DNA from 3 places in the Pseudoalteromonas sp. SR45-4 genome. Region 3 is predicted to be linked to each of the others. Evidence: predicted binding sites of a transcription regulator. Region 3 holds the regulator's gene; each other region holds the start of a gene.

What was found. The regulator MetJ, encoded in region 3, represses methionine synthesis genes. The targets are predictions, from matches to a motif close to TAGACGTCTAGACGTCTA.
Positions count from the first base shown of each region.
Region 1: a site for MetJ is predicted at 3,439-3,456, ahead of metK (methionine adenosyltransferase). Genes of this name have one in related genera too.
Region 2: a site for MetJ is predicted at 2,703-2,720, ahead of H5058_RS08715 (methylenetetrahydrofolate reductase). Genes of this name have one in related genera too.

Region 1 is NZ_JACJDO010000016.1:34,799-41,690, reverse strand. Features, by position in the region: gene hpf (ribosome hibernation-promoting factor, HPF/YfiA family) at 205-561, opposite strand; gene H5058_RS08865 (pyrimidine/purine nucleoside phosphorylase) at 763-1,077, opposite strand; gene tkt (transketolase) at 1,263-3,254, opposite strand; gene metK (methionine adenosyltransferase) at 3,558-4,709, shown strand; gene H5058_RS08850 (hypothetical protein) at 4,862-5,413, shown strand; gene H5058_RS08845 (5-formyltetrahydrofolate cyclo-ligase) at 5,434-6,030, shown strand; gene rpiA (ribose-5-phosphate isomerase RpiA) at 6,083-6,736, shown strand; gene serA (phosphoglycerate dehydrogenase) at 6,746-6,892, shown strand, end outside.
Region 2 is NZ_JACJDO010000016.1:506-7,397, forward strand. Features, by position in the region: gene H5058_RS08710 (DEAD/DEAH box helicase) at 1-998, shown strand, start outside; gene H5058_RS08715 (methylenetetrahydrofolate reductase) at 1,703-2,659, opposite strand; gene H5058_RS08720 (pitrilysin family protein) at 2,931-5,810, shown strand; gene H5058_RS08725 (sensor domain-containing diguanylate cyclase) at 5,949-6,872, shown strand.
Region 3 is NZ_JACJDO010000013.1:21,957-28,848, reverse strand. Features, by position in the region: gene priA (primosomal protein N') at 1-1,977, opposite strand, end outside; gene rpmE (50S ribosomal protein L31) at 2,234-2,449, shown strand; gene H5058_RS07675 (malic enzyme-like NAD(P)-binding protein) at 2,995-4,236, shown strand; gene metJ (met regulon transcriptional regulator MetJ) at 4,335-4,655, opposite strand; gene metB (cystathionine gamma-synthase) at 4,855-6,093, shown strand; gene metL (bifunctional aspartate kinase/homoserine dehydrogenase II) at 6,099-6,892, shown strand, end outside.

The DNA.
Region 1 (6,892 bases), on a different contig from region 3:
CCGGCCCCAATGCATTTAAGCGAGTTTGCCAATTTGATACTACAGAGCGCATGTGTGTACTTACTGTTTATTTATAATAATGAATAAATTACAGAGTTTTAACGCAAAATGAAAGCTGAAAAGTATTAATAAATGAGGGGGTAAAACGAAGCTAATAAATAATGGTTTTAGGCCCTAAAAGTTAGGGCCTAAACTCTAAAAACGTTAACGAAGATCCATCTCTTGGATGATTTCGTGTGCAATTTCTGGGGTTGTTATTTCTGGTTTTTCATGCAAATTAGCTTTAATTTGCCCTTTGCGATGTTTTAGTGACGTATCTAGTTTTTTTGCGGCACTACTAATTGCTGGATACAGCACTTCGTTTTCGCCCTTAACCGATATACGTGCACCTTCGTAAATAGTGCTAATTTCCGCTTGAAGCTTGTTGTGAACTTTAGAAAGAATAATGTCGAGCGCGATCAAAGATGGAAAGTGATTCGCTATTTTTGAAAACTTTTCGTTTACGTGTTCTCTAATTGAATCAGTAACGTCAACATGGTGACCTGTAAGATTAATTTTCATTTTATATCCTTTTATGTGTTACTTCATAGTTAGTATTGGGGGCAATATGAATTAACACAAGGAGAAATGTAACTATTTAAGCAAATATTTGTTAGTAAAGCTGATTTAGATCACTCACTGAGCATTAAACATGCAAAAGCCCGCATTATACGGGCTCTTTAAGCGGTTAAATAACATACTAACCGCGTTATATTTGTGCTATTAATCTGTGTATGAACAGCAATAATCAGCAAAGTCGCTTACTTTTACCTTAAAGCTTACGTTTGCATCAACATTAAATGATTCACCCGCATTAAATGTTTTCCACTCGCTTTCACCTGGCAATAAAATATCCCACTGCCCTGCTAATAATTCCATACATTCTTTTTGGTTAGTGTCGAACACAAACTCACCTGGTTGCATAAAGCCTAATGTTTTTGCTTCACCACTGCCTAATAAAACGGTTCGGCTTGACACTTTGCCATCAAAATACACATTGGCTTTTTTAATTACACTAACATTTTCGAACTTTGACATATTTAGCTCCTGCTAATAATTTAAGATTTTTATTTATAAATTTTATCGCACTACCTTGCCTGATAGCTTACTTTCTTGCAAGGAAAGCAGTATTGCTTTAAGTGAAGTTGTTTCATATTCGGGCATAAAAAAACCCGCAACATATGCGGGTTTTTCAATTGCTTACTTTATTTAATCAAAGGCGATTAAAAAAGCTCGTTTGCTTTATTTACAATGTTTGCCACTGTAAAGCCAAAGTGCTCAAACAGCTCGCCTGCAGGCGCTGACTCACCAAAGGTGGTCATACCTACTACTGCGCCATTTAGGCCTACGTACTTGTACCAGTAATCAGCAATACCTGCTTCTACTGCTACGCGGCGTGTAACAGATGCCGGTAATACGCTTTCTTTATACTCTGCGCTTTGCGTTTCAAAAGCATCAGTACACGGCATAGATACAACACGTACCTTTTTACCTTGCTTGCGTAGTTCGCTTGCAGAATCTTGTGCTAGTTGCACTTCAGAACCCGTTGCAATGAAAATAAGCTCTGGATTGCCTTCGCAGCTAAGGATGTAACCACCCTTTTTAACGTCGCTCAGTTGCTGTGCGTTACGTGCTTGTTGCTCTAAACCTTGGCGAGTAAAGATTAGTGATGTAGGACCGTCTTTACGCTCAATAGCTTGTTGCCATGCAATTGCCGACTCCACTTGGTCACATGGGCGCCAGTTGTATAAGTTAGGCGTTAAACGCATGCTAGCAATTTGCTCTACTGGTTGGTGAGTTGGACCATCTTCACCTAAACCAATTGAATCGTGCGTGTATACAAAAATGCTTGGTTGCTTCATTAATGCAGCCATACGTACAGCATTTTTTGCATATTCAACAAACATTAAGAACGTAGCACCGTAAGGAATAAAGCCTTTATGCAGGGCAATACCATTCATAATTGCCGACATACCAAACTCACGTACACCGTAATAAATGTAGTTACCGCTTGCATCGTCGCGTGTTAAGCCTTTAGAGCCATCCCAAATTGTTAGGTTTGAGCCTGCTAAATCGGCTGAACCACCCATAAATTCTGGTAATAACGGGCCAAATGCGTTTAATGCATTTTGCGACGCTTTACGAGACGCTGGGTTTGCAGGGTTTGCTTGCAGCTCTTCAATGTATGCTTGAGATTTTTCAGCCCAATCGCCTGGCAGTTCGTTGTTAATACGACGCTTGTATTCTGACGCTAGCTCTGGGTATGCTTTTGCGTATGCTGCAAATTTTTCATCCCAGCTTGATTCAAGCTGTTGACCTTTTTCTTTGCTATCCCATTGTGCATAAATGTCTGCAGGGATTTCGAATGCATCGCCAGTCCAACCTAAAAATTCGCGAGACGCTTTAATTTCGTCCTCACCTAGTGGTGCACCGTGACAATCGTGGCTACCCGACTTATTAGGTGAGCCGTAACCAATAATTGTTTTACAACAAATTAGTGATGGCTTATCGGTAACACTTTTAGCTTCTGCGATTGCAGCACTTATAGCATCGCTGTCGTGGCCATCAACACCGCTAATTACATGCCAACCGTACGCTTTAAAGCGAGCTGGCGTATCATCGGTAAACCAACCTTCTACTTCGCCATCGATTGAAATGCCGTTGTCATCCCAAAATGCAACAAGTTTACCTAGGCCTAATGTGCCTGCAAGTGAACCAGCTTCATGAGAAATACCTTCCATTAAGCAGCCGTCGCCCATAAATGCATAGGTAAAGTGATCAACAATATCGTGACCTTCACGGTTAAACTGTGCAGCTAGCGCTTTTTCGGCAATTGCCATACCTACTGCGTTAGTGATCCCTTGACCTAACGGGCCGGTAGTAGTTTCGATTCCTGGTGCATAACCGTACTCTGGGTGACCAGGTGTTTTTGAATGCATTTGACGGAAGTTTTTAATTTCGTCTAACGGTAAATCATAACCCGTTAAATGTAATAAAGAATAAATAAGCATTGAACCGTGGCCGTTCGATAATATAAAGCGATCTCGGTCAGCCCACTCTGGGTTTGTTGGGTTATGTTTTAGATAATCGCGCCATAATACTTCTGCGATATCTGCCATGCCCATAGGGGCTCCAGGATGACCAGATTTGGCCTTTTGTACTGCGTCCATTGACAAGACACGAATAGCATTTGCAAGTTCTTTGCGAGATGGCATGAATTCTCCTACCTTAATATATTTTTGCGCGGGTATTTATGTATTCGATTATGCCGCCGTATAACTTGGCGACTAGTGTATACTCCATTCTTACTTATTGTAGGGGCGGTGTGCAATTAAAAACCCATAATAATAGGTCATTATGAATATTTTTTGAGACCGAAAAGTTATTAAATATTTTATTTAGACGTCTAGGCGTAAAAACACTATGCAAGGTGTTTTGTTTTCGATAAAATACGCCCCTTAATTTTTTAGCGCTAATACCGACGTTTGTGAAGCGCAATATTTGTGAGCAGAAATACAATGGCAAAACATTTATTTACTTCTGAATCAGTTTCTGAAGGTCATCCGGATAAAATCGCCGATCAAATCTCTGATGCGGTACTTGATGCTATCCTTGAGCAAGATTCTCATGCCCGAGTTGCGTGTGAAACTTACGTAAAAACCGGTATGGTTATGGTTGGTGGTGAAATCACTACTAGCGCATGGGTTGATATCGAAGAAATTACACGTAAAACAATTCGCGACATTGGCTACACTAATTCAGATATGGGTTTTGATGCAGATTCATGTGCAATTTTAAACACTATTGGTAAACAGTCTCCTGACATTAACCAAGGTGTTGACCGTACTAGCCCAGAAGAACAAGGCGCTGGCGATCAAGGCTTAATGTTTGGTTACGCATGTAACGAAACTGAAGTACTAATGCCTGCTCCTATTACCTACTCACACCGTTTAGTGCAGCGCCAAGCACAGGTTCGTAAAAGCGGCGAGCTTAACTGGTTACGCCCAGATGCAAAATCACAAGTTACGTTTGCATACGAAAACGGCAAGCCAGTAGGTATTGATGCTGTTGTACTTTCTACGCAGCACAGCGAAGATATTTCACAAAAAGATTTAATCGAAGCGGTGATGGAAACTATCATCAAGCCGGTACTTCCTGCTGAGCTAATTACTAGCGCGACTAAGTTTTTTATTAACCCAACAGGTCGCTTTGTAATTGGCGGACCAATGGGCGATTGTGGCTTAACCGGTCGTAAAATCATTGTAGATACCTACGGCGGCATGGCTCGTCACGGTGGCGGTGCTTTCTCTGGTAAAGATCCATCAAAAGTTGACCGTAGTGCTGCCTATGCTGCACGTTATGTTGCTAAAAACATTGTTGCTGCTGGCCTTGCTGATAAGTGTGAGCTACAAGTATCGTACGCTATTGGTATTGCAGAGCCTACGTCTATAAGCGTAGAAACCTTTGGTACCAGCAAACTAGAAGAAAGCCGTTTAATTGAGCTTATTCGCGAGCACTTTGACTTGCGCCCTTACGGTTTAATTAAAATGCTTGATTTAGAGCGCCCTATCTACCTTCCAACGGCGGCTTACGGCCACTTTGGTCGTGAAGAGTTCCCTTGGGAGCGTACCGATAAAGCAGAAGCACTTCGCGCTGCTGCTGGTCTTTAAGCCAACATACTATTAAAAATATAAACGGCCCTTTTAAGGGTCGTTTTTATATCTAAAGCTTATTATTCAAGCCGTGAAACATAAATCACTCTCGAATTGTTTTGCACTTTCGGTATATACTCGTTTTACTATAAAAGCTTAGGGAATTAAAAATGGCCGACAACTTTAGTGTTACCTTTGTAGGACTCGCTGAGGGCGTTGACAGCAAAGCTGTTACTGCCATGCTTGCTACTAAATTAAAAACATCAAATGAAAAAGTGTCGCTTTTTTTTAATGGTAAACCGCTATTTGTGCCAAGCAATAAAGACAAAGCCCTAAAGCAAGCCAAACTACTTGCCAGCTTAGGTATTAAAAGTAAGCTGCAGGCTGTTACCAACCCTAATAAAAATACTCAACTGACAAGTGCAACGAGTAGCCAGCGCGATGACAGAATTTTTGATGCGCTTGATTACATTACCAGTAGCTTAATTCGCCTTGAAGAAAAACTAGACGAGCTTGAACAGCGCCTACCCGAGGTTGAAGCCACAGCAATTACCGATGAACACATAGAGTGGCAAGACGATGATCTTATGCTTGATGATGAGTTGCTCACGCCACTGCAAAAACGCAGTAATGTGTTGTTATATTCACTCATAGCAACTGTGGTTACTTTGCTTATTTTATTAGCAATATATTTAACCGTCCCTAACTTATTCTCTTTTTAATTACGGGGTGAAATCCTAAAGTGAGCAATAAACGTGCAACAATAAGAGCGTCTGTCCGCGAACTGCGTAATAATTTATCAAACAACCAACAATTAATTGCCGCCCAATCGCTAAAAGTGAATTTTATTCAACACTTAAATGGCAAAAAAAACACTAAAAAAGAGCATATTGCCATTTATTTTAGTAACGATGGCGAGTTAGATACCTCATTGTTAATTAATGAATTATGGGATAAAGGGCACACCCTTTACCTACCTGTAATCCACCCCTTTAACGGGGCTAATTTACTATTTCAGCGTTATGAAAAAAACTCACCCATGAAGGCAAACCGCTATGGTATCTTGGAACCTAAGCTCAATTGTACTCAAATATGCCCGTTACCAGAGCTTGATTACCTACTTATGCCATTAGTGGCATTTGATAACCAAGGTAATCGCTTAGGAATGGGGGGTGGGTTTTACGATCGGACATTGGCGCGGCTACACCAGCAACACTGGCAAAAGCCGCAACTTATTGGTTTAGCACATGAATGCCAAAAAGTAACAGCTTTACCCATAGAATCATGGGATGTGCCACTTAAAACAATTATCACCCCAAATAAAACCTACTGTTGGTAAAGCGTTACTTTGTATACCAGCAGAAATTTTTGACATAAATGAGCATAAAACAATGACACAAGACGAATTAAAAAAAGCAGCTGCTTGGGCAGCGTTAGAGTTTGTAAAAGAGAACACTATTGTAGGCGTAGGTACAGGCTCAACGGTTAATCACTTTATTGATGCACTAGGCTCAATAAAAGACACTATTAAAGGCGCGGTTTCTAGTTCAGAAGCCTCAACTGCTCGTTTAAAAGCGCTAGGCATTGAAGTATTTGAACTTAATGACGTTGATGTTTTAGATGTATACGTTGACGGCGCTGATGAAATTAACGCCCATAACGAAATGATTAAAGGCGGTGGTGCAGCCCTTACTCGTGAAAAAATAGTAGCAGCGGTAGCTAAACAATTTGTGTGCATTGTAGATGACACCAAATTAGTAGCAATCTTGGGTGGTTTTCCACTGCCGGTTGAAGTTATACCCATGGCACGCAGTTACGTAGCACGCGAATTATTAAAACTTGGCGGTGATCCTGTGTATCGCCAAGGTGTAGTTACCGATAACGGTAACGTTATTTTAGATGTACATAATTTAAAAATTACCCAAGCTAAACAACTTGAAACACAAATTAATCAAATTGTTGGCGTAGTTACCAACGGCCTATTCGCAGAGCGTGGCGCTGATAAAGTGATTATCGGCACTAAAAATGGGCCACAAATTAAATAGGATGAGGTTATGAGTAAGGTATCGTTGGCAAAAGACAAAATTAAAATTCTTTTGCTTGAAGGTGTTCACCAAAGCGCTGTTGAAACGCTAAAACGTAACGGTTATAGCAACATCGACTATGTTAAAACATCCTTACCTGAGGACGAGCTAAAAGAA
Region 2 (6,892 bases), on a different contig from region 3:
CGCCAACTCGTGAACTTGCTCAGCAAGTATTTGCCAGCTTTGAAAAATATGCCCAAGGCACCAATATTAAAGGGGCATTAGCGTATGGCGGCGCAAGCATAGGCCCACAAATAAAAGCCCTAAAAGATGCGCAAGTAATAGTAGCCACCCCGGGGCGCTTACTCGATCATATTGTTAAAGGCAGTGTGGTGCTTTCAAGTGTTGACTCACTGGTGTTTGATGAAGCCGATCGTATGCTTGATATGGGATTTATTGACGAAATTAAACGTATATTGCGCCATATTCCAGGCGATCGCCAAACTTTGTTATTTTCGGCGACTTTTGATGACAGCGTATTTGCGCTTAGTAAAAAACTACTTAAAAACCCAGAATTAGTTGAAGTTGATAAACGCAACTCAGCAGCAGTTGAGGTTGAGCAAGTAATTTACTCAGTAGACGAGGATCGCAAGCGCGAGCTGGTATCGCACATGATCGGCATGAAAAATTGGGGCCAAGTGCTTATTTTTACCCGCACCAAACAAATGGCCGACCAACTGGCTAAAGAAATGTGTAAAGACGGTTTAAAAACCGAGTCAATCCATGGTGATAAATCACAAGGCGCACGCGACCGTGCACTACAAAACTTTAAAGAAGGCATTACCCGTGTATTAGTTGCTACCGATGTAGCCGCACGTGGTTTGGATATTCCGACACTTAGGTTTGTAATTAACTTTGAACTGCCATACATAGCCGAAGACTACGTACATCGCATTGGCCGTACAGGTCGCGCTGGTGAGCAAGGGCTTGCAATGTCGCTAGTAAGTATTGACGAGCAATGGTTACTTGAAGAAATAGAAGTACTGTTAGATACCCGCTTAACGCCACAGTGGCTAGCAGGCTACGAGCCAGATCCAAACAAAAAGCCAAAAGATAACCGCAAAAACACCAATAAATCACGAAAAGACCGCGATAAAAAACGCATTACAGGACAAAGAGAGCCAAGTAGAAGACGTAAATAACAGTTTTTTAGTCTAGCTATCAGCGGCCTGTAAGAGAAAAAGTGCCACGGCGTTAAATTCAGCGCCGTGGTTTGCTGCATATTCTTAACTCACTACCTCTACCAGTTAGTTCTTTTTAGCACACAGCTTAATAGTTAAGTTATTGTATTGTTTACATGGAATTAATAAAGTGTAATTATTTTACCGAGAATGAAATCAGATGATTAAAACGTAAAATATAAAAAGGAAGTAAATATGGATTATCTTAATTGGTTGAAAAAGGAATATTCTGGGTCAGTTACACAGAATCCGTTACAGGCTCTACAAAACTATTAATGACTATATAAACTCAGCAAAAATGGACTCTCAGCTATTTAGAGAGTTTATCAAAGTCTTAGGATTTTTAATTTTTGTGGTTCCATTCAATTTGTATCTATCTATTTCAGAGGTGGTCACTTTTAATAGTATTTACTATTGGCTTATTGTGATCTTTTCGAGTTTTATTGGAGTTCTTGTTGCATTATATTGCGAGCAAACCTTAATTAAAAAACAGCTGAAAAAAACAATCAATGCTAAACATTTAAATAAAATATAATTAAAAAATTTACTGAGTAACTACGTTACAAAAATAAAAAGGCAAGCCATAGGGCTTGCCAAAGAGTGTAAATACTAACTTGCTTATTCTGTGTAATTTATCATGATTGCTCGAACCTCGAACCCCGCAATTAAGCTATCAGTTTCTCCGCAAGATTTAATTCCATGGTGGCTTTTAATAAGCGGTATAAGTTAATTGATGCGTCAATTTCTTCTTTACGGTTAGTTAAGCTTTCTATATTTAAGCCCAGCGGCACGTTTAAATGCGCACAGCTTTTAAGTATTAAATCGAGGTTTTCGCGGCAAATACGTACCGATTCACTCAGCGTATTGTTCGCATCAAGCATGCGCCATTTAGTGGCCTCTGGCACTGAGATCCCCAACCATTGCATAAACTCTAAGGTTTTTTCGCCGCCGCACGGAGTAAAAGTTAAAATAAGGCGCTTAGGCTCAAGCCCTTGTGCTTTACAACTACGTGCATAGCTAGTAATTAACTCTATTGTTGCTTGTGCGTCGTAAACCGCTTGCGAAATAAAGAACTTACAGCCTTGAGCGGTTTTTTCTACTAGTCGCTCGTGTTCATTACGTTTATTAGAATGACGCTCTGCAATAGTAACGCCGCCTAAAAAGAAGTCATCAGATTGCTCTGCCAGCGTTTTATACGCATCTGGTAGGCTTAGTTTTATATCGCCTATCGCTGATGGGCTACCTACTAAAACAATATTTTTTAAATCGTAGTCGTTTTTAGTTTCACTTAGCCAATCTTTAAACTCGTTCGCACTGCGTTGCGCCACACTTTTATAGGTAATTACATCAAGGTGCGATAAGCCACGTAATAGGTTGCTGTATTCACGTGGATCGACAGTTTGCCTAAATGGAAACGGACGCGCTTGATTAGTACGGCTGCTTTCGTCTTGAATGTCGTAAATTATTACGCCGTCGTATTCAATTTCGTGTAGGCGACCCAATAGCTTTTCTGCAATGGTTTTTAGTTGCGCTTTATCGGTACCAATTTTTGGCGGCGTAGTACCAATAAGGTATACGCCTTGATTGCTATCTTCTATTTTCTCTTGAAGTGATAAAGCCATAATCCTCATTCCAGCTTAGTTTGTTACGATGGAATTAATATAGCAGCCATTTAGATGGCTAGATAGCTTTATTTAATGAAAGTTTTTCAATCGTAGTGAGGTTTATTCATACAAGCTCGTTACCAATTAGTAAATTTGATACAGTTGTTTACATAATAACAACGCTTTAGGCTCTTATTATTGGCGGCTTTGCGGCATAATTAGATGGTACTTTTTATTAAACTAGCTCAACGTTTAGCGATTAAAATTGATTGCTATAAAAGGAAAAACAATGAAATTTAAATTTTTAGCAACCAGTTTAGCGGTATCGCTGGCACTGTCGGGTTGCGCTATTGAACAAAATCAAACGAGCCAAGCAGTAACACAACAACAAACAAACACTACGGGCGAGGGCGTTTTTTCACAAGACTACTTACTAGAAGAGCTTGAAAATGGCTTGCGCGTTATGGTGGTTAAAACCGATTACCCTGATGTAGTCTCGTTGCAAATTCCTGTATCGGTAGGATCACGTAATGAAACGCAAGCGGGTAAAACGGGCTTTGCGCATTTTTTTGAACACATGATGTTTAAAGGCTCTGAAAAATTTCCTGAGGCTGTGTATTCAAGTATTTTAAAAAATTCTGGCGTTGATAACCGCGCTTACACCACCAACGATTACACTAACTATCATTTAAACTTTTCAAAGCAGCATCTTGATAAAGTACTTGAACTTGAAGCTGATATTTTTCAAAACTTAACCTATACCGAAGAGCAATTTAGAACTGAAGCGCAAACGGTAAAAGGCGAGTACTTAAAAAATAATGCCAGCCCAGTGCGTAAGTTACTTAGCGCAGTGCGCGAAGAGGCCTTTGAGCAACACACTTATAAACACACCACTATGGGCTTTTTTAAAGACATAGAAGCCATGCCTGATCAAATGGCTTATGGTAAAGAATTTTTTGCCAAATTTTATAAGCCCGAATATGTATCGCTTGTAATTGTGGGTGATGTAGACCCTAAAGCCACTATGGCTATGGTTAAAAAGCACTGGGGTGCGTGGAAAAAGGGTGACTATGTTGCCGACATTAAAGCTGAGCCAACACAACAAGCGCCAAAATATAGTCATCAACAAAACCCAGGTTTGCCAGGGCATTGGTTATTAGTGTCGTATAAAGGTACTGCGTGGGAGCCGGCTAAAAAAGACAGAGCTGCGCTTGATTTACTCTCACAGCTTTATTTTTCAAACAACTCAGATTTATACCAAGAGCTAGTGGTAGATAAACAAATTGCCAGCCAAATGTTTAGCTATAACCCAGAAACCAAAGATCCGGGGTTACTGCATGTATTTGTAAAAGTAGAAAAAGCAGACGATTTAGCCAAAGTACGCGATGCAATCAATCGTACCTACGCCCAAGCGCGTACTGAGTTAGTAGATAGCCAAAAACTCAGCGACTTAAAATCTAACCTTAAATACAGCTTTATAAATGGTTTAGATTCGTCGCAAGCAATTGCTGCAACCCTTGCAAGCTATATGCATTTTGAGCGTGACCCTAGGGTAATAAATCAGCTATATAAAACCTCAGATGAAATAACAGCTGAAGATATTAAAGCAATTGCTAACAAGTATTTTGTTGATAATGCACGCACTACCGTGACTATGTCGGCACTTGATAAAGCGCCAAACTTTGAGCAAGAGGTTGATTTAAACGCACTGGTTGCAAAACTGGAGCAAGCACCTCAGGCTGCTGCATTTAAAGTGCTAGATAAAACTAACAGCTCGCCATTAATTGACGTTAACTTTTTATTCAATACCGGAGCTGCTGCCGATCCGCAAGGTAAAAAAGGCCTTGGCGCATTAACTGCAGCTATGCTGGCGCAAGGTGGCTCACAATCAACAAGCTATAAAGATATTAAACAAGCACTTTATCCGCTGGCAGGTAGCTTTGGTTATCAAATAGATAAAGAAATGCTGTCGTTTCAAGGGCGTATTCATAAAGATAACGCTGCTAAGTGGTATGCATTAGTGAGCGATCAGTTACTTAATCCCGGTTTTAGAGAAGATGACTTTAAGCGCCTTAAAAAAGAGCTAATTGACGGTATTAAATCGGGCTTAAAAGCATCTAACGATGAAGAACTAGGTAAAGAAGTACTCTACAGCGCGCTTTACAAAGGCCATCCTTATGAAAGCTACAACTATGGTGATATTTCAGATTTAGAAGCACTTACGCTTGATGATGTCAAAACGTTTTATAACACAGAGCTTACGCAATCTAAGCTAACACTTGGCTTAATTGGTGCAGTACCGGAAAAACTAAAAGCCACTATGTTAGCTGATTTAGCAGGCCTGCCTAAAGGCGAGCAAAGCCGTTTAAGTATTCCTGATGCGCCTGAGCTTAAAGGCCATCATGCTACTATTGTTGAAAAGAGTGCGCAGTCGACAGCGGTATCGTTTGGTTTTCCAATTGATACAATAAGAAGTAGTGAGGACTGGACTGCACTGTGGTTAGTGCGTTCTTACTTTGGTGAGCACCGTAGTTCTAACAGCTTTTTATATGAGCGTATTCGTGAAACCCGTGGCATGAACTATGGCGATTACGCGTACATTGAATACTTTCCGCGTGGTATGTTTCAAACTAAGCCTGATGCAAACCTAGGGCGCTCTGAGCAAATATTTCAAGTGTGGTTACGCCCACTTCGCTCTAATAACGATGCGCATTTTGCGACTCGTACCGCCTTGTTTGAGCTTGATAAGCTAATTAAAAATGGCATGAGTGAAGACGACTTTGAAGCCACACGTAACTTTTTAATTAACTTTGTGCCGCAAATGGTGGCAAGCCAAAATCGCCAACTAGGTTATGCACTTGATAGCGAGTTTTACAACACCGACAGCTTTGTAAGTTACGTAACTAACAAACTTAAAACGCTAACAGTAAAGGATGTAAACCGCGTTATTAAAGATAATCTACAAACCGATAATATCCATTATGTATTTATTACCGGTGACGGCGCTGATATGCAAAAGCGTTTAGCGCCTGAGCAAACATCGCCAATGGTTTATAATACCGATAAACCAGCAGAGCTTGTTGCAGAAGATAAAGTGATTGCCGATTACAAATTAGCTATTCCGGCAAAAAATATTGCAGTAATAGCAGTAGATAAAGTATTTAAGTAAGTAATTAGTGCAACAATTAAAATTAACTTAGTAAAATACCCCGATATATTCGGGGTATTTTTTTAGTTAGTTAAAAACTGCTTTTTTGAGTTATTAATTACAGTAAATAAAGTGACATTAAATAGGTATGGAGGAGAGATGTTAGACGACAAAGTATTTTTACGATCGATATTAAATACCATACCTGATCACATTGTGGTTATTGATAAGGTTGGTGAAATTATTTATGAAAATAAAAGTTGGCAATCTTTTGGCGTACAAAATAGCAGTAATTATATAGCTATGTCACAACAGTATAATTATTTACATGAATGCAAAAAGGCGGCTGAACAAGGCGATGAGTTTGGTGTCAGTGCTTTGAAGGGAATTACTGCTGTAATAAGCCATAAACAGGCTGATTTTTATTTAGAATATCCATGTCACAGCGATGATGAACAACGTTGGTTTATGATGAGGGTGATGCCATTTAGTCATAATAACAGTGAATACTATGTTATTAACCATAACAATATAACCGAGCGAAAACAGGCCGAAAATAAAGCTAAACAGTTGGCAAGACTTGATGGGTTGACGAAAATTGCTAACCGCAGGTATTTTGATAGCGTATTAAATAGTGAGTGGAGGCGCTGCGAGCGTTTAGGTCTGCCTTTATCAATTACGATGATAGATGTAGATAATTTTAAACTGTTAAACGATACCTATGGTCATCAACAAGGTGATGTTTGCTTACAACAAATTGCTAACTTGTTAAAGCAATATAGTAAAAGGCCGAGCGACTTATGTGCACGTTTTGGAGGCGAAGAGTTTGTATTAATTTACGGCAATACAAACTCTTTACAAGCAACGGCCAACATAGATCGGATTGTTACGCAATTAAAGGCACTAAATATCGAAAATAAGCACTCATTACCAAGTAAAATAGTTACTGTAAGTGTGGGAATAGCGACCATAATACCAAGTAATAACAGCTGCGCTGAAGATTTACTTAATGAAGCAGATAAACTGCTTTATAAAGCAAAAATAGCCGGTAAAAATAGCGTGCAAGTGACAGATTTAAGCTAATGTGGGCTTTGCTGTACTAC
Region 3 (6,892 bases):
TACTGGAACCAAATCTGTCAAAAAATCGACGACTTGTTTTATATTGTGTCCTTGGGCGCGAACAATGGCCATATTTGTGATTGGTGGTAGGTCTGCATCTTCACGTTCACGCAGTGCAAAGCGAGCAAAATCCTGATAACCATTATTAACCAAATCTTGTAATAGTGGGTGCTCAGGAAAATGTGTTTGCAATAACACTTGGCCTGCCTCACCTGAGCGCCCAGCACGCCCGGCCACTTGCGTAACAAGTTGGGCTAAATGCTCAGTTGCTCTAAAATCACAGGAGTATAAGCCGCTGTCTACGTCTAAAATAACCACTAAACTTACATCGGCAAAGTGATGCCCTTTAGCCAACATTTGCGTGCCCACTAGAATGCGCGCGCCGCCTAGGTTTATTTCATCCAGTGCTTTTTCAAGGCTGCCTTTACGACGAGTAGAGTCGCGGTCGATACGTGTAACAGGGGTTTGTGGAAATTCACTCGATAAAAACTCTTCTATTTGCTCAGTGCCTTTACCATTAGGAAAAATTTGCGTGCTACCGCAGTCGGGGCATTGGTGTGGAACATGATATTGATCGCCACAGTGATGGCAAATCATTTGCCCAATAGCTTTATGAAAAGTGGCACTGGTGCTGCAACGCTTGCATTCGCTTAACCAGCCACATTCATGGCAAATTAACGTGGGCGAAAATCCACGACGATTTAAAAACACCATCACTTGTTTGCCACGTTTTAAATGTTGGCGCATGGTAGCAAGGCTGGCATGGGCAATGCCTGCTTGGTCGGGCTGACCTTTCATATCGAGTAATTTAAATTGGTTATCGGTAGCGGTTTGCGCGCGCTCAGTAAGGCTCAGTAGTTGGTATTTATTATTAATTGCTTTGTGCAGGGTTTCGAGTGCCGGTGTTGCACTGCCTAATATAAGCGGAATTTTATGCTGATATGCACGATACGCAGCTAAATCACGGGCATGGTAGCGCAGCGTGTCTTGCTGTTTAAAAGACGAGTCATGTTCTTCATCAACCACTATCATGCCGAGCTTTAAAAATGGCAGAAAAATACTCGAACGTGTGCCTATTACTATGGCGCAGCTGGCTTTTTCGCAAAAACGCCAGGTTTGTAAACGTTCATTATCGGTTAAAGCTGAATGCCAAAGCATAATGGGGGTGTCGGGAAAGCGGCGGCGAAAGCGGTTAACGGTTTGCGGGGTTAAGCCTATTTCGGGCACTAATACTAGTGCTTGTTCGCCGCGCTTTAGTACTTCTTCTAAACATTGTAAGTACACTTCTGTTTTGCCGCTACCGGTTACACCTTCTAATAAAAAGCTGCTAAAACCGCTGCTTTGATTAATTGTGGTGCAGGCAACCGCTTGCTCTTTGTTAAGTGTTGGTTTGCTGCCCACTGTTGGGGCTACACTTTGCCAGTGGTTATCATGCTCAATTGACTGTGTTATGAGTGCCTTATCTATTAAGCTATCAATGGTTTTTTTACTAAAGCCCAAAGCTTTTAACTCGGTTAATGACGACTTGCCTGATTGCGATAGCTGCTTTAGTAAATTAAGTTGAGTCTTAGCTTTTAATGACGGCAGCAGCGCGCCTTTTTCCGTTAGGGCTACCATATTAATGCTGGTTTTATCAGGCGATTCGCCTTGGCGTAGTGCGCTTGGCAATGCAATATGAATGGTTTCACCCAGCGGGTAGCAATAATAACGGGCAGTAAAGCGCAGTAACTCTATGTGCTCTGCAGATAAAATTGGCGTATCGTCGATAATTTCAAAAATTGCCTTTATTTTGTTTTCAGGCACTTCGGTTGTTGTTTTAAGCGCTAAAACCACGGCTACTTTACGTTGATTACCAAAGGGTACTAACACCCGCATTCCGGGTTTTAATGGCGCAGAAGCTTCACCAAGCTGGCTATCTACTTTATAATCAAAGGTGCGCGGTAGTGGAACTTTTATAGCAACTTCAACAAAATACATAGTAACTCAACTGTTAAAAAAATAATGGGGGAGGGCGTGCTAATACTCGGCCCTAATGTACTAAAAATACAGCTAAAAACCTACTACCAAATAACCTTGTTTACTCAAAATGGTTATTTTTTTAGCAAAAATACTAATTAATGCTTGTGTGCTTGATGGTTGTTGGATAAAATCCGCCACCAATAAATTTGTTTTAACGACGTATGGTGCCAGACTCCGGGTTTGGAGAGCGATGCGGCCTTAACTAGAGGTTTCTATGAAAGAAGGTATTCACCCTAAGTACGAAGTAATTTCTGCAACTTGTTCATGTGGAAACGAATTCGAAACTAGCTCTACTCTGTGTAAAAATATTCACCTAGACGTTTGTTCTGCGTGTCACCCGTTTTACACTGGTAAGCAAAAGATTTTAGACACTGGCGGACGTGTTGATCGTTTCAACAAGCGTTTCGGTGCACTTGGTAGCAAAAAGTAATTATTGCTATTTAGTTAAAAAAAAGCATCTTAGGATGCTTTTTTTATGCCTAAAAATCCTTTAACTTCCCCCTAACCTCGCTAGTTTTAAGTTTATTGCTTTTGCATAACTATTTCCTGTTCTTATTCTCGGTATGCATAAACCTTTGCAGACAAATGACCTAATATTCTCTATATTTTTAATAGCTAAATTTTAAACTCGGTTTCTAAAAGTAGCCAACATGAAGCTATGTGTTGTTAAAGCAGAATAAATAATCGCTTTTAGCTGATTTTATTCACATTTTAAAAACGCTGTTTTGTGAATAATACTTTTAACTAAAATAAGCTTGAAAAGTGCCTTTTAGCACAATTTATATTTATGAAAAGTAGCGATGTTTTTATCGAAGTTGCTGAAAATTCGCTTAAAATTAACAGATCTAGCATATAACAGGATAGACCTGATATTGCTTGGAATTTAAAAATAATAAGGGTATCGTACTTTAAGGCATGTTAAGTGTCGCTTTACTCCCTCTCACTTTAACTTAAATTGCAGGATATAATCGCGTTATGTCGGACTTTCGTGAACAAGCACTACATTATCACTCTCACCCCGTTCCAGGTAAAATCAGCATTGAGCTAACCAAGCCTGCAGAAACGGCTCATGATCTCGCTTTAGCTTATAGCCCCGGTGTAGCTGAGCCGGTGCGTGAAATTGCTGCTGACCCTGTAAATGCCTATAAGTACACAGGTAAAGGTAATTTGGTTGCAGTGATCACCAATGGTACTGCTATTTTAGGTTTAGGAAATTTAGGGCCTTTAGCGTCAAAACCGGTAATGGAAGGCAAGGCGTTGTTGTTTAAGCGTTTTGCAGGCATTGACTCAATTGATATTGAAGTAAAACACCGCACCACCGAAGACTTTATAAATACTGTGGCTAATATTGCTGATACTTTTGGCGGTATTAACCTTGAAGATATTAAAGCACCAGAGTGTTTTGAAATTGAAAAGGCGCTTATTGAACGCTGTAGTATTCCTGTTTTTCATGATGATCAGCACGGCACGGCTATTGTAACGGCTGCAGGTATGATAAATGCGCTGGAAGTGCAAGGCAAAGATATTGAAGATGCAGTTATTGTATGTTTAGGTGCCGGCGCTGCAGCGATTGCTTGTATGGAGTTATTAATTAAGTGTGGTGCACTGCGTGAACATATTTATATGCTTGATCGTAAAGGTGTTATTCACACTCGCCGTGATGATTTAAACGAGTACAAACAGTTATTTGCTAACAATACCGATAAGCGTACATTACAAGATGTAATTGAAGATGCTGACGTATTTGTTGGTGTGTCGGGCCCTAACTTATTATCGGCCGATGATTTAAAATTAATGGCAGCAAAGCCAGTCGTATTTGCTTGTTCGAACCCAGACCCTGAGATTGATCCGGCACTGGCACACGGCGCACGAAGCGATTTAATTATGGCAACAGGACGCTCAGATTACCCTAACCAAGTTAATAACGTGTTGTGTTTTCCGTTTATTTTCCGTGGTGCACTTGATGTGCGTGCTAGTGAAATTAACGATGAAATGAAAATTGCAGCAGTTGAAGCTATTCGTAGTATTGCCAAAGAGCCGGTTCCACCAGAAGTACTAAAAGCTGCCGGTGTAGATAAGCTAGCGTTTGGTGCAGAGTATATTATTCCTAAGCCTATGGATCCGCGTTTATTGCCGCGTATTGCTAAAGCAGTTGCATTAGCAGCCATTGCTTCAGGCGTAGCGCAAATAGAGCTGCCAGCAAACTATATGGAATAAGCAGCATTATGTTGCTCGGTATTAAGTTACTTCAGTGTAATTTATAGCCATAAAAAAACCTCAGCATGGCTGAGGTTTTTTTGTTTAAAAGCCGCTGTTTAGTCTTCGTTTAAAACAGGAACCTCTAAGCCCATTTCTTGCATTATTTTTTTCACTTCTTCAGGCACTTTTTCGGCGTTATCTTTACGTAAATCATCATCGTTAGGTAACGGTTGCCCAGTAAACGCATGCAAAAATGCTTCACATAATAGCTCGCTATTAGTTGCATGGCGTAAGTTATTAATTTGCCTACGGGTGCGTTCATCGGTTAGTACTTTTAATACATTTAGCGGGATCGAAACGGTGATCTTTTTAACTTGCTCTGATTTTTTCCCGTGTTCTGCGTATGGGTGAATATACTCGCCATTCCATTTTGCCATAAGATGTATCGTTGCCTCAGATTATTAATTGCTCACCCTACTAAAAAATAGCGCGAATATGCGTGAAATTCTATCGATTTAAACAAATTAGTCAAATACTTGTTGCACAGATGGCTAGGTGTTTAAATGTTTTGACTTCTTAAGTTGAATGAATTACTGTTTTAGACGTCTAAACATCTAAATAAAGCAGGTAATAAATATGAGTGAAAAAAATAAAGCGACAATTGCAGTTCGCAGTGGTGTCGATGCTGATAAGCACCATGGCGCGGTTGTGCCTCCGCTGTATTTATCAACCACTTATTCGTTTGCCGACTTTGATACAAAACGTCAATATGACTATGGCCGCAGTGGTAATCCAAATCGTGATACTTTAGCCCAAGCACTCAGCGAACTCGAAGGTGGTGCTCGCGGCATTATTACTGCAACAGGAATGGCTGCCGTACATTTAGCCACTCAGCTGCTTAATAGTGACGATACGTTAGTGATCCCCCATGATTGTTATGGCGGCAGCTATCGCTTATTTACCTCATTACAAAAGCGCGGCCTATTAAAACTCGAAGTGTTAGATTTAACTAAACCAGAAAGTTTGCAGCAAATTTTAGTAATCAAACCTAAGTTAATTTGGATAGAAACCCCTAGTAACCCTATTTTACGTTTAACTGATATTAAAGCAGTAACCGATATTGCGAAACAATGCGGTGCTTTGGTAGCCGCAGATAACACTTTTTTATCGCCTGCATTACAAAACCCGATTAAATTTGGCGTTGATATTGTGGTGCACTCAACCACTAAGTACATAAATGGCCACTCAGACGTGGTTGGCGGTGCGGTTATTGCTGCAACTGACGAACTAGGTGAAGAACTGGCTTGGTGGGCAAATAATATTGGTATAACGGGGGCACCGTTTGATAGTTACTTAACTTTGCGTGGCTTGCGTACTTTAAATGTACGCTTACGGCAGCATCAAGAAAATGCCTTAGCTATTGCTAAGTACCTTGAAAACTCAAAATTTGTTAGCCAAGTATATTACCCGGGGCTAGAGTCGCATCCACAACATGAATTGGCTAAAGCACAGCAACTTGGTTTTGGTGGCATGGTTAGTTTTGACATTAAAGGTGATGTAAATGACGCAGCTGCATTTTTAACAAACCTTAAAACATTTAGCTTAGCTGAATCTTTAGGTGGCGTAGAGAGCTTAATATGCCACCCAGCAACAATGACGCATGCAGGAATGGAAGCCGAGGCTCGTTTAGCCGCTGGCGTTGGCGATACGCTTATTCGTGTGTCGGTAGGTATTGAAGATGTAGCAGATTTATTAGCAGACTTTGATCGGGTATTTAATTTAGTGCAACCAGGTCAGCACAATAACGCAGGTAAAGCAGGTGCTAGCGCAAGTAGTAATGTTAAATTGAGCGCTGCTCACCCGGCGTTGTGGTAATTAATATGACTAATAATATTCATAAGTTTGGTGGTTCGAGTTTAAGCTCAGCCGAGCGCTATAAAAGCGTTGCAAAAATAATTATAGGGCAAGCTCAGCCCGGTGATTGTGTAGTGGTATCGGCTGCAGGAAAAACCACAGATACATTAGTAAAACTGTGGCAAAGTTATCAGCAGCACGATACTCAAGCGCTCGCTGATATTGTATTGCAATTAAACAATCATCAAAGTGATTTAATAACGCAGCTACTGCAGGGCGATTTAAAGCGCAGCGCTTTAACCACTCTAAATGAAGAGCTAAGTTTAGTTGCTAAATTAGCGAGTACTGAGCAGTTGCAAGAAGCGGCGCTACTCGCCCATGGTGAGTTGTGGTCAGCTCGTTTGCTCGCTGCGTATTTACAGCAACTTAATGTTGCTGCATGCATGCAAGACGCAAGAGGCTTGTTTACGCTAAGTGATGGACAATTATTGCATAGCCAAAATACACAGCAGTGTAGTGAGCTTATTAGCCAGCACAAAATTAACGTGGTAACAGGGTTTATTGCGGCTAATACCCAAGGCGATACGGTCACTCTTGGTCGCAATGGTAGTGATTACAGTGCAACCTTATTGGCAAGTTATTGCAATGCTAAACAAGTATATATTTGGACCGATACACAAGGGATATTTAGTACCGACCCACGTAAAGTTAACAAGGCCATTAAATACGCTAAGGTATGTAGAGCGCAAGCTAACTTATTGGCAAGATTAGGTAACCCCGTTTTACACGCTAAAACATTATCGCCACTTAAAAATACCGA